3 regions of the Absicoccus sp. genome follow, and region 3 is predicted to be linked to each of the others. Evidence: riboswitches for the same ligand, from Rfam matches in the RefSeq annotation. Region 3 holds a riboswitch; each other region holds the start of a gene.
What was found. A riboswitch is a leader RNA that binds a small molecule or an ion and turns the genes downstream of it on or off. The one in region 3 is predicted to bind FMN.

Region 1 (4,746 bases), on a different contig from region 3:
ATTGATGGTGGAAAATATATTAGCGGTTATTATCCACTAGAAAAAACAATTGATGCATTGGAAAGTATTGGCAGACAAGAAGGTATAAAATATGTAATTCTGCCAAATGATAGCAAAGAAGAATGGATGAAACGTAGATAATTTGGATTCTTGCTTTTATGTGAGTTACATAAAAGCAAGTTTTTTTAGTGATGAAAGGAAATGAAAAAATGATACACGGTGCCATATTTGATTTAGATGGATTATTGATTGATACACAACGTATTTATCAGTCTGCACTTGAAGATACGGGAAAAGCATATGATATTTCATTGACAAGATCTTTAACAGATACCTTTGCAGGGGCAAGTCCTGATCATATTGCGAGTATTATGTCTTCACGGTTTTCTATTGATGGGATCGCATTTATGAAAGATGTAATGAATGCAGTGATTGAACGAGAAATGAATGATTTGAATCTAAAACCAGGAGTCAAAAATATTCTTTCGTATTTTGAATCGATTTCAATTCCTATGGCAGTCGCTTCGGGTTCTCCTTGTTCATTGATTGAACGAAACTTACAATTGGTGGATATTGCTACTTATTTTTCAGTCATTGTCAGTACACAGGAAGTCGAACATGGAAAACCAGCACCAGATGTTTTCTTAGAAGCAGCCCATCGATTGCAGGTAGAACCAGAACATTGCCTAGTCTTTGAAGATGCAATCAATGGTGTGAAAGCCGGAATTTGTGGGGGCTTTCCAACCATCATGATTCCAGATCTTGTACAACCAGATCCAGAATGGAAAACGTCCTTATATGGTGTATTTGATACATTAGGTCAAGCTATGGTCAAAATAAAAAGCATGATGGAATGATGCAGTTCCATCATGCTTACAATGAAGTTGAATCATTGGAGAATACTATTTTTCATGAAAAATAAATTGAATACGGTTATAGATCAAAATCATGATCACACCATTAAGGATCCCTTTGATTAAAGTGAATGGCACATTGAAGATCAATAGAGCTTGGCCAATACTTTTGATGGATGGGATCAATAATTGATACATTTGTAAGATGGCAACTTCAGGAAAGCCTAATACATTATAATATAATGGATAAATGATCCAATAATTGATGGGCCAACTGATCAGTGCCATGGCAACAGCACCCAATGCACTTGCTTTTAAGATACCAGATTTGGTTGGATTTTTTTGAAATACATAGCCAGCTACAGCTGCAAACGTAGCACCTAAAAGGAAATTGGATAATTCACCCACAAAACCAGACTGACTCACTGCCATATGAATGATGTTTTTGATCAAAGCAATCAATACACCAGTGAATGGACCATAGGCAAAAGCACCAATTAATTCTGGTAAATCAGAAAAATCCAATTTAATGAAACTAGGCATGATTGGAATTGAAATTTCAATATACTGCAAGATGATCGCAATTCCAATCAACATGCCACATCGTGTGACTTTCTTTGTTCGGTTATTAACTTCCATTTCTTTACTCCCTTTCTTGCATCTTTGAAACAAAAAAATGGTGTACCACAAGGGGCACACCATGAAAAAACATCTGTTTCTGTCTTTTCCCATCCGGACTCTAACCGTCGGTACTGGAATTTCACCAGTTCAGCCTCATATGAGGGTCATGGACTTTACCATCGGTAGGGAATTTCACCCTGCCCCAAAGACGTTATTGATTTGTTACAAATACACCTTATATCAATTTTCTCGTTTAGTCAAGATATAAGACAATCTCATTTTGTGCTAAGCTCTTCTTCAAATCAATGACACGTTGATTTTCCGATCCACGAAAAGCTAACTGAATGTTCTTTTTTTCTTCTACGAAAGGACCATCGACCAGCACATCAATATAAGACAACAATTCATCAGTCATAGGACCATGACGACGACCTCCATCCAATAGATCTTGATCTAAAATAAAGCCGGTCCAAGCCCAAATATCTTTCTTCGGATAAAGTTCCTTGGCTTTCTTACAAAGTTGGACCAATTCTTCTTGATTTGAAAATTCAAAGGGATCACCACCTAAAAGGGACAAGCCTTTACAGAAATCGTTTTTCAAAAAATCAAGAATTTCCGCTTCAGTTTCTTTGGTGTAGGGCTCTCCATAGGCAAAATCCCATGTTTCGGGTTGGAAACAATTTTTACAATGATTCGTACAACCCGATACAAATAAACTAATACGAACACCTTCGCCATTCGCAATATCATATTTTTTTATATTTCCATAATTCATACGTCATTCCTTCTTTTCTGATTATATGATACATGCAAAGATAAAATACATCTACTTTGATATATTATGCACAAGATAATTGAAAAAACATTGTAAGCAAAAAAGATATGTGAGAAAATATTTTCATGTTTCGAATACTAACACAAATATCCAATATTCTATGGGGCACACCCATGACCATCGTTCTCATTGGAACCGGTATTTATTTATCCATTCGCTTTGGCTTCCGCTATAACTTTCGTAAAATCAAGTTTCATTTTCAAAATACCTTTGGCAAAATGTTTCAACCAGGCCAAGGAACCGGGAGCGTATCCGGATTTGCAGCGGCTTGTACGGCCATGGCCAACACGATTGGTGTTGGTAATATTGGCGGTGTAGCTTCGGCTTTGGTTTCTGGTGGACCAGGCGCTATCTTTTGGATGTGGATCTCAGGGCTATTCGGCATGTCGACCAAAGCCTGTGAAATTATTTTAGGCCAACGATATCGTGTGAAATACAATAAATCCATGGATGAATATATGTGTGATCGTTCATTTGTGATGCGCAATGCTTTGGGCTGGAAAACCGGAGCTGTTATTTTAGCATTTGCTTGTTTTATCCTAGGACCTTGGACATGTTGCGTACAAACGGAAGCAGTCACGAGTTCACTCAAAGAAGGTTTTCAAATAGCACCGATTTTGTCGGTTTCCGTTTTAGGTTTGACTTGCTTTTTGACCATCTTTGGTGGGCTGAAACGAATATCCTCGGTCATGGAAAAGGTGGTTCCATTTATGGCATTGGTATATATTTTAGGTGGGTTAGGAATCTTGATCATGCATATTACCATTGTTCCACAAGCTTTCTTGTTGATTTTTAAATCGGCATTTACACCCATGGCTGGAATTGGTGGCTTTGCTGGAGCTACAGTGCGTGATGCAATTCGCTATGGAGTTGCACGAGGTCTTTACTCCAATGATGCCGGAACCGGCTATGGCATGATTGCCCATGCCAGTGCAAAAACGGATCATCCAGTACGACAGTCTAGCTGGGGATGGGGCGAAGTTTTCTTAGACACGATCGTGGTTTGTTCGGTAACAGCCTTATCGTTGATACTGACGAATGTATATATTGATTATCCCAATATATCAAGTGCTCGGTTGACCACTGTGGCATTTAAAGTGGCCTATGGTCAAGCGGGTGGTTGGTTTATGGCAATCGCGATTGCCGTATTTGCATGGACAACGATCATTGGTATGTATTATAGTTGCGAAAAATCTGTAAATTATGCATTTGGCGATACCGAACAGAATAAACTGGCAACTAAGATCTATATGATTTATTATATGTTGCCTTGTGTCTTATTTTACAATATCAAAGCGGATTCTCTATGGGCCATGACGGATATTTTATCGGCGATATACATTATTATTACTTTGATATTTATTTATTCAAAACAAAAAGTGATCATGGATCTATTCCATGATTTCTGGTTCCGTTTTATTCCTGAAAAAGAAGCAGGATTAAATCCAGAACCCGTTGTATTTGGAAAGGAAGAAAGTGAATATGAATAGACAATCTTTACAAGATGTATTGAATCAAGAAAAGATCATGATCATTGATGGATCCATGGCTACAGGCTTGGAGCTAAAAGGATATGATTTGAATCAAAGCCTTTGGACAGCCAGTGCTTTGGTTAATAAGCCAGAATGGGTCAAACAAGTGCATATGGATTACTTTAAAGCAGGAGCCGATTGTGGTATTACCGATAGCTATCAAGCTTCTATACCTGGCTTAATGGCTAAAGGATATAGTGAATCCGAAGCCGAAGCTTTGATTACAAAGTCCGTGGCATTGTTTCATGAAGCACGACAACAATGGTGGCAAGAGGAAGGGAAGGCAAGTGGACGGGTTTATCCATTATGCTTAGGAGCTGTTGGCCCTTATGGTGCTTATTTAGCCGATGGATCGGAATATCGAGGGAATTATGGCATAGATACAAATACGCTGATTGCTTTTCATAAGCGGCGTATGGAACTTTTATGGCAAGCAGGAGCGGATCTTTTAATTATGGAGACCCAGCCTTCTTTATCCGAAGCCTTGATTGAAGCTGAATTAGCAGAAGAACTGGGTGCCACATATTGGATTAGTTTCACTTGTAAAGACGGCAAATATACTCATGAAGGCCAAACTATCGAAGAATGTGCCAAAGCATTGTCTGGTTTGCCTCATTTAGCGATGGTCGGTATCAATTGTACAGATCCAAAATATGTCGAATCCTTAATTCAAGAATGGAAGAAATATACCGATTTACCAATTGGTGTATATCCAAATAGTGGCGAAACCTATGATCCACTGACAAAAACATGGCATGGCCCAACTCAACCTATTCCCTATGAAAATTGGGCAGAAATTTGGATGAAAGCAGGTGCTAGTGCTGTTGGCGGTTGTTGTCAAACAGGAGTGGATCATATCAAACAAGTGGTTCAGGCAAGAAATAAATTCTTATCCAATAAATAA
Region 2 (4,746 bases), on a different contig from region 3:
AAATATTTGAACAGATACAAGAAGAGGATGATGTTGTTTTTTTGATCGAAGATATCGATGCACAACTTCGTTTCTATGATCTGTTTCGTGAATATAAGAAACAGTTTCCTTATCATTTTCATGTTTGTGCTTTGGGCAATTATGATGTGCGTGAGGGCGTTACCGATGGCATGGCGCGTATTTTCCCCTATTATTTTGAAGTGGATTCCATCCATATATACAATGAAAAAGATTTAATAGAAGCAGGAAGTGGTGAAACAGATAGAAGGACGGCACGACAGCTTTTGATCGAACAGATGATGCAGGATGTCAATAGTATCCATTTTTCTCTTTATCATTCGGATTGGGACCATATCTGGTTTTATCAGGATGGATATAAGGAATATAAGGTGGATGTAACGGCGGCATGTAATGCGGTAAAGGAGCATCATGATTTGCATGAAGTGATTCCACGATGGGAGCAACCGGATCCATGTTGTGATCGATTCAGAAAATTACGAAGAGCATATGTACATAAACATCGGTTACGGGGATGGGCCAAAGAGAAGGAATGTACGCATCGACAGATTTGTACAGGGCCATGTCCATATTGTGAACAAATGGCTTATGCATTGGTGGATCGAAATCCCGAGGAACAACCACAAAGGGCACCGAATCCCTATGCCCGCATCACAGGAATCATGCGTTTTCGTGAAGATATCGATGGACCCGGCATTCGATCTTTGGTGCTCTTTGATCGATGTGAGATGCATTGTGCTTATTGTTTGAACAAGGCAACAGTCAATATCTTGCCGGTTACTGAAATGATCAGTGTCAAAGAATTAACGGATCATTTAAAAAAAGATCGTGTCTATCAGGATGTTAGTGGTGGTGGTATTACGTTTGGTGGGGGTGAACCTCTTTTGGAAGCTAATTTTATCAAGGCTGTCCATACGATGTATCCACATTGGGATATTGGGATTGAAACCTCTTTCCATGTAAAAACCGAAGCCGTTGCACTCTTGTTGCCATTTGTATCCTTTTGGTATGTCGACATCAAAGATATGAATCCCGATATCTACTTGGCGTATACGGGTATGACAAATTCATTAGTGATTCGTAATCTTAAATTCGTAGTAGCACAAGGGTATCAAGATCGCTTGGTGGTCCGTGTCCCACATATTCCAAACTATAATACAGCTGAAGATGTGAATCGTTCTAAGCAGATGTTGTTGAAAATGGGCATTACCCATATCGATGAATTTGACTATAAAGTTGTATTGTCCTAATTTGTATGTTACAATACGAGCATAGATTTCTTCAGGGCGGGGTGTGATTCCCCACCGGCGGTATAGTCCGCGAGCGCAAGCATGAACCGGTGTAATTCCGGTACCGACGGTATTTGTGAAAACATGAGTCCGGATGAGAGAAGAATTTTTTTTAGTATTCGTCCCGGAGAAGGTAGATCTTCGGGCTTTTTTGTTGGCCCGAAAGTAGGAGGACAACATGAAGAAAACACAAATCTACAAATTCACTTTGATCGCCTTATTGAGTGCTTTGGCCGCCATCTTGATGGCATTTACATTTCCTTTGCCTTTGGCACCGACATTTTTAACCTTTGACATTTCGGAATTGCCAGCCTTGTTTGCCGGGTTCTTTTTAGGACCAGGCGCGGGATGCCTTGTCGTCTTGATCAAAAATCTTTTGCATCTTATGATCAATGGCACCACGACGGCTTTTGTGGGCGAGGCCATGAACATCGTGGGATCGATTGGTTTTGTCTTACCAGCGGCTTTGATCTATCGTAAGATCCATACTAAGAAAGGCGCTATCCTTGCCTTGACGATTTCCACGATAGGGGTCAGTATCTTAGCTATTTTCTTAAATGGATGGGTGGCCTTTCCTATGTATATGAAGATGTTTGGTCTTTCGATGGATACGATTGTTTCCATGGGATCGATGACCAATCCTTTGGTGCATAATTATTGGAGCTTGATGATCTTGGGCATTTTGCCATTCAATTTGATCAAACATGGAGTGACCTCTTTCTGTACGTATCTGTTGTATAAAAAAGTCGGAAATGTGTTGCGTACCATGATTGGCATGGAGCCAGATCCTACGTTTTTGGAGCGAAAGCATGCCTAAGTTTGAATGGGCTTTGCCACCTGCACCGATTCCAAAAGAGAAGATCGTACAAGAACAAGAAGCGGATGTGATCGTTTTGGGTGCAGGGCATGCGGGTACATGTGCGGCACGATCTGCAGCGGAAGCCGGTGCTTCTGTTATTGTGGTGGAGCAACAAAAGGATGTATCCCAATGGATCTTAGGCATTGGCGAGTGGGGCTATATGAATTCTCAATGGCAAAAGGAACAAGGTGTACCGGAAGTCGATATTGATACATTTGTGAAAGATTGGCAATTGCGTACAAATAATCGTTCCAATGTGGCTTTGATTCGTCGATATGCCCAACATTGTGGGGAAACGTTTGATTGGTTGATCGAGCCTTTGAGCGAAGCTGAAAGAAGGAGCATTCATCCCATGATGACACCGCCATCGAAACATATGCCCCTTGCACAAGATCATCTTCGTTCTTGGACGGGTACACCACATTTCAGCATGGCTTTGATGCGCAAAGTGATGAAGGAAAATCAACAGATTGCGAAAGAACAAGGGGCTCAGTTTTTGTTTGAAACCAAGGCTTTGCAGCTGGAAAAAACCAATCATCGTGTGTGTGCGGTCTTATGTGAAACAGCCAATCATACTTACATTCGTCTTAAGGCCAAAAAAGGCATTCTGTTAAGTGCGGGGGATTATAGTAAGAACCGCCAAATGTGCGAAGATCTGTTGACGGAAATGGCGGATCTTGTGGATGAGGGAGATTTTTGTGGGCATGGCTGGAATGGGGATGGCATCCGTATGGGCGTCTGGGCCGGTGGTCGTTTGGAGCCTCGTTCGCATGCCGGTATGGGTGGAAATTATTCCTTTCCTGGCTTTGATACGATTGGTTCGACAGCGACGTTGCGTTTGAATACCCATGGACAACGCTATTCCAATGAAGGATTTGGCACCCATGTATTAGCGGCCATTCCCGGTGCAAAACAGCCCAATGGCTTGTTGTGGAGCCTCTTTGATTCGAATATCTTGGCGGCAACAACCTATCAGGCAGCCTGTCATGCTTCGTTTGATTATACCGATTCGAATCGGGTCCAGGATCTGGTGGATCTGATGGGTCGAGCGCAACAACACAAAGGAGAGATGATCTTCCATACGGATGTGGCTGGGGATATACGGCCGTTTGCGTGTGCCGATACAATCGAGGACTTGGCAGCTACGATATATCCACAAATTGAAGATCAACAACATATGATCCAGGCCGTAGCGCGTTATGATCAATTGTGTGCGTTGGGTAAAGATGAAGATTTTGGCAAGGAAGCCTTTTTGATGCATCCCATCCAAAAACCACCTTTTTATGCGAGTGGACAATATAAAGATTCACATCGGCCCTTTGGACAATCCATGAAATTATTGGTGACGGTCAGTGGTCTTTTGACGGATGCGTATCAAAATGTATTGGATGAAAATTTTGAACCCATTCCTGGTTTGTATGCATCGGGAAATTGTTGCGGTGGTCGATTTGGCTTGCAGTATACAACTTCGATTCCGGGACAGAGCATCAGTATGGCCCAGACGTTAGGTCGTTTGGCAGGGATCGATATGGCTAAGCTTGTGATATAGCGATGGTAGTAGTACTCTTAAAGTAAAGGTGTAGGAGGAATACCATGGCAATACATGTAATTGAAGAAGCCAATCGGTGTCTGCAATGTAAGGTACCTAGATGTCAGCAGGGATGTCCGATTCATACAAACGTTCCCCAGATGATTCGTTTGTTTAAAGAGAGTCAGGTTGAAGAAGCCGCGCAAATGTTATTTGAGAATAATCCTTTATCGGTTGTTTGTTCGTTGGTTTGTGACCATGCCTCACAATGTGAAGGGCATTGTGTGCGTGGCCTCAAAGGGGAGCCCGTTCATATTTCATCGATTGAAAATTATATTTCGGATTCAGCGTTGGAGCGGGTCCAGATTCCTAAAAAAGCGGATAATGGCATGAAGGCAGCGGTCATTGGCGCAGGACCAGCCGGCATCACGATATCCATGATCTTAGCATCTCGTGGATATAAGGTCACTTTATTTGAAAGTCGGGATAAGATTGGTGGCATCATGCGCTATGGCATTCCTGAATTTCGTTTGCCACATAGTATCTTGGATCGTATTGCGCTTAAGATGAAAGAATTGGGAATTTTATATCGACCGAATTTTTCCATTGGCGGCAATGTGACCTTGACCGATCTTTTCAAGGATGGCTATAAGTCCATCTTCATTGGTACGGGTGCTTGGCGACCAAGACGCATGATGATTCCAGGCGAAACATTTGGAAATGTACACTATGGCATCAATTATTTGAACAATCCCGATTCGGTGGATTTGGGTCGTTCCACGGCTATTTTTGGGGCAGGGAATTCTGCCATGGATGTAGCGCGAACAGCCGTTCGAAAAGGCTGTCGGGATGTGACAGTTTATGTGCGTCGTAACAAGGTGGCAGCCAATCAGGATGAATATGAATTGGCTAAGATTGATGGGGTGAAGTTTGCCTTCAATAAAATTGCGATTGAAATCAAAGATGAAGGACCGGTCATTTGCGATACGAAGGTCACAGAAGATGGGAAAGTGGAAATTTTAAGAGAAACAGCTCAATTAGTGCCAACCGAT
Region 3 (4,746 bases):
TTATATTTTAAAGATCGACAAGCCATTATTTTTTCTTTATTGACACCCATTATCGTATTTATGCTCTATCTTTTATTTCTAAAAAACAATTATGTCGATAGCATCCAACAAATCGTGCAAGCCATGCATCTTTCAATCCAAGAACGATCCATCGATTTGATCGTGTACACTATGTTACTGACAGGAATTACAGGTTCTTCTTTGATCACCATTCCTTATAGTTGTTTAAGTACCATTGTGAAAGATAAAGAAAGCAAGGTCGATGCAGATATTGCGACAACCCCCATGAAACGTTATCAAATTGCGTTGGCCTATTACACCAGTGCGACCATTTCTGCTTTTGTGATGACATCTCTCTTGTTTACCATTGGCTTGTTGTTTATGCAAAGTGTCGGTCATTTATACCTAGCAACGGATACGATCTTGCGATTGTATGGCACGATTGGCATCGGTTCGATCTCCGCAACAGCCTGTCTGATGGTCCTTGTTTTGTTTTTTAGAAGCACTGCAGCCAGTGATGCTTTTTATGGCTTATTATCAGCAGGTTGTGGCTTTGTGATTGGTGCCTATATTCCCTTGTCGCAATTTTCCAAGTCCATCCAAACGGTCTGTAATCTTTTGCCGGCCACACATATTACGGTGATGATGCGTAATTTATTGACAAAAGGGTTCTTGACTCATATAAAAAAGTCAATCCTCGGAGGAAATCTATTTGTGAAAGAAATAAAGAACGTATTTTCTTTTCAAGCAACAATGTTTGATCATGAGATTTCGATGAATCAGTCTCTTTCTTATATTGGCATTCTCTTTGTGTTATCTCTTTTTGCGATTGTTTTTGTCTATGCCAAGACATATCGAAGAAAATAAAAAAACCACAAATTGTGGCTTAATGAAATTGGCGAATTTGTCTTAAAGCATCAATTAGATGTTCTACGGAAACTTGGAAGATGATTTCGCCTTTTTCTTTGGTTGCTCCGCTTGGATCACCACCGATACCAATGGGCTTTCCATCCTCTGTGACAAAGTCTTCCCCTAGCCAAGATAGATGGGTTTCGAATGCTTGATTTTTTATATGCCCTTTTTCGCAGGTTTCTAAATGAACCAAGTTTTCATCGATAGCCATGACCATGGACGTTTCCATTTCACCGCCATGAAAATCAAACGTATTTCCTTTCGATATGGTTGCTTGCACGCGTGGATCATCAAAAGCACCGGACTGCAAGACAAAGACATTCATCCCAAAATCGGAGCGAATTTCTCTTGATATCATTTGAGCTGTAGGGGCATTACCACCATGACACACCAACAAGACGACTTTTTGAAAACCATGATGGGCTAAGCTTGCACAAATATCATACAACATCGCATAGTAGGTCATGGGTTTATAGGTGATCGAACCACAAAAATGCTTATGTTCAGTACTTAATCCAATGGGCATGGTTGGAAAAACAAGAAGGGGAAAGGTATCTTCGAATTGATCAAAGATACGTTGTGCCATGGTGTTGGCAATGAAGTAATCGGTTCCCAAAGGGGCTTGATTACCATGTTGTTCCAAAGCACCCAATGGAATAAGGACGATGGCTTCTTCTTTGTTGATTTGTTCCATTTCCAATCGTGTTACATTCGCATAATACTGTTTCATGCGGTATGTCTTTCTACTTTGAAGGCGGTATGTTTCAAGACAACATGATCATAAACGACATAGCCAATAATATAATTCAATGAGATCTTAATGATATTGAATGGAATGGTTGCCAACATGATAAAACTACGAAGATTGGTAATATTGCCATTCGCAAAGCTAACCGCTTTGATCACATCGTTTAAATTCATGCTCATCGCTTTCGCATAGAGAGGCAAAGTGATATACGCGTTACAGAAACATGCCCAAGCCGTTCGAACCAATACGCCAATGACCAAAGAAGCAAAAATGGCTTTATTGGTTTTTCCCATCTTGGTATAAACGATCCATGTTGGGATCACAAAAACGGCAACACCAAGCACATTGGCCAATTCACCGACATAAGCTGTATTTGTACCTACGGTCAATACTTTGATGAGAATCTTGATGATTTCGACCATGGTTGCCGATAATGGTCCCATCGTAAATAAAGCAATGACAGTTGGTACATCCGAAAAGTCAATTTTGTAGAATACCGGCATCAATGGCACAGAGATTTCCAATGACATCAAAACGCCGGCAACGGCAGTCAACATCGCAGTAAATACTAATTTTTTCACATTCCAATTTTTCATCATACGTCTCCTTTTTCTTTTGGACAAAAGGATCTTCGAAAAAGAAAAAACCAGCACCATTCGGGTACTGGTATGCATGCATATAAAAAAGCATTTTTCTTCTACCATCCAGACTATACTGTCGGTTCTGGAATTGCACCAGATCATGCCGTACGGCTCGCGGACTCTACCGCCGATAGGGAATTTCACCCAACCCCGAAGAATTCTTTTATCTGTTACAACCATATCATAATTTTTATTTGTGTCAACCGGAAATTTGTTCGTATATAAAAAACAGATGAATAGGAAAAATGGACGATTTATGATATATTTCAATAAACGAGGATAACAATGAAAGAAGCAATCATCCAGTATATACAAAAACAATATGGCATTGATCCAGACTATCCTTTTGTGAATGCACCAACCGATCCAGTATGGAACCGCCAAGACAATCATGCTTGTTTTGCACGGATATTGCGTGTACCGAGTAAACAACTCGGTCTTTATGGGACGGAAGAAGACATTTTGGATGTGAAGGTCAGTGATCCTTTTTTAGTGGATATCATGGTGGATGAGCCAGGCTATGATCGAAATCATCAGAAAGGAAATTGGCTATCGATTCAATTGGATGGCACCATTGACTTAGAAGATATATATCGTTGGATTGATGAAAGTTATCGTGTGGCTGGCTCAAAATCCAAGAAATCAAAAAAACGTGGATTGAAAGAATGGATCATACCAGCCAATCCGAAATACTATGATATCGAACATGCTTTTGATGATGTTCAAACAATCGATTGGAAACAAGGACGCGGCATCCAAGTTGGTGATCTTGTGTTTATGTATGTGGGTGCACCTATATCCGCCATCCTTTATGAATGCCAAGTAATCCAAACGCATATTCCTTATCTGTATAAAGATAAGAATTTAAACATATCCGCATTGATGAAAATACGTTTATTAAAAAGATATCCACCCGAAGCATTTTCTTTTTCTCGATTAAAGAATGAATTTGGCGTATATGCTATCCGTGGACCTCGAGGTCTGCCACATGCTTTATTTGAAGCATTGGATGTTTATGAAAAGTAGACTGTACTATACTAAAACTTGTACATAGAGGAAGTAAATACATGATTTATCATACAGTTTTAGAAGCGGTGGGGCATACACCGATGATTCGTTTACAACGATTGACAAATGAAGAAGATGCGCAAGTATTGGTGAAATTTGAAGGTGTGAATATTGGTGGGTCCATCAAGACAAGAACGGCATTGACGATGATCGAACAGGCTGAAAAACAAGGAAAGATCCATAAAGATACCATCATTGTTGAGCCAACCTCAGGCAATCAAGGCGTGGGATTGGCTTTGGTAGCTGCTGTGAAAGGATATAAGACGATCATCATCATGCCCGATTCTGTCAGTGAAGAACGACGAAAATTGGTCAAACAATACGGAGCCGAAGTGATTTTAATGCATGATGCTGGCAATATTGGCGATTGCATTCAAGCTTGTGTCACTAAAGCCAATACAATGGCCAAGGAAGATCCACGTGTATTTGTACCCCAACAATTTGAGAATGAAAATAATATTTTGGCACATAAAACCTATACCGCACAAGAAATCTTAGAACAAGTGGATGGTCCGATTGATGGGTTCTGTTCCGGTATTGGTACTGGCGGTACGATCACTGGTGTTGGTGAAGTATTAAAAGCCAAAAATCCAAATATTGAAATTTGGGTGGTCGAACCAGAAAAAGCAGCCATTCTTTCGGGTAAGCCAGTGGGTACACATCTACAAATGGGGATTGGTGATGGTTTGATCCCACCGATTTTGGATCAAGACATTTATTCACATATTTGTATCATTTCCGATGAAGAAGCCATACAAACGGCTAAACAGCTTGCTTGTAAAGAAGGTCTTCTTTGTGGCATTTCCAGTGGGACCAATGTAGCGGCTGCATTGAAATTAGCCAAAAAATTAGGAAAAGGAAAAACGGTCGTGACCATTCTTCCTGATACAGCCGAACGGTATTATTCGACGGCGTTATTTGATCAAGAGTAGAGCTGATACAGCTCTTTTTTAGTATTCAATAGATGTATGGTGCCATAGGTATTCGATATTGTACAAAAGAACAGGAATCCATAGAATGAAGTAGGGAAGTGATGGAATGTATACAAAACAAACACCAATCCGGGATGTAATAGAAGATTCCCTTTTTGAGAACTATGGTCAGTTATTATTTCCTGTCGATCCAGGATATATGAATGGTAGTACCCTAGGTGATCTTAGCTTGACTTGGTACAACAATATCAATCCAGATAAAACCGTAGAGATCGTACAGTTTTTACATGATCAGAAAGAAAATGGCTACACCATTTTTTATGATATCTATTCAGAAGAAGAAAAGCAGAGGGATGTAAGAAAGCGCAATACGGGTCTCTTTTTCTTTCCAGGAAAAGAAAAGGTACCAACCGCTATTGTGAATGCAGGTTTGCGTATGTAGGAG

Region 1: linked by a shared signal. The riboswitch ahead of SOS22_RS09260 (Gx transporter family protein) and the one ahead of SOS22_RS02320 (ECF transporter S component) in region 3 are both predicted to bind FMN.
Region 2: linked by a shared signal. The riboswitch ahead of SOS22_RS06190 (ECF transporter S component) and the one ahead of SOS22_RS02320 (ECF transporter S component) in region 3 are both predicted to bind FMN.

Annotation. Positions count from the first base shown of each region.
Region 1 is NZ_JAXDRQ010000063.1:33-4,778, forward strand. Features, by position in the region: gene SOS22_RS09255 (HAD family phosphatase) at 210-857, shown strand; gene SOS22_RS09260 (Gx transporter family protein) at 903-1,493, opposite strand; FMN riboswitch at 1,571-1,689, opposite strand; gene nrdG (anaerobic ribonucleoside-triphosphate reductase activating protein) at 1,729-2,250, opposite strand; gene SOS22_RS09270 (alanine/glycine:cation symporter family protein) at 2,376-3,800, shown strand; gene mmuM (homocysteine S-methyltransferase) at 3,793-4,746, shown strand.
Region 2 is NZ_JAXDRQ010000044.1:70,383-75,128, forward strand. Features, by position in the region: gene SOS22_RS06185 (4Fe-4S cluster-binding domain-containing protein) at 1-1,268, shown strand, start outside; FMN riboswitch at 1,292-1,417, shown strand; gene SOS22_RS06190 (ECF transporter S component) at 1,486-2,124, shown strand; gene SOS22_RS06195 (FAD-dependent oxidoreductase) at 2,117-3,715, shown strand; gene SOS22_RS06200 (NAD(P)-dependent oxidoreductase) at 3,760-4,746, shown strand, end outside.
Region 3 is NZ_JAXDRQ010000014.1:8,030-12,775, reverse strand. Features, by position in the region: gene SOS22_RS02330 (ABC transporter permease) at 1-867, shown strand, start outside; gene SOS22_RS02325 (creatininase family protein) at 887-1,642, opposite strand; gene SOS22_RS02320 (ECF transporter S component) at 1,639-2,259, opposite strand; FMN riboswitch at 2,349-2,463, opposite strand; gene SOS22_RS02315 (MmcQ/YjbR family DNA-binding protein) at 2,587-3,327, shown strand; gene cysK (cysteine synthase A) at 3,369-4,301, shown strand; gene SOS22_RS02305 (hypothetical protein) at 4,408-4,743, shown strand.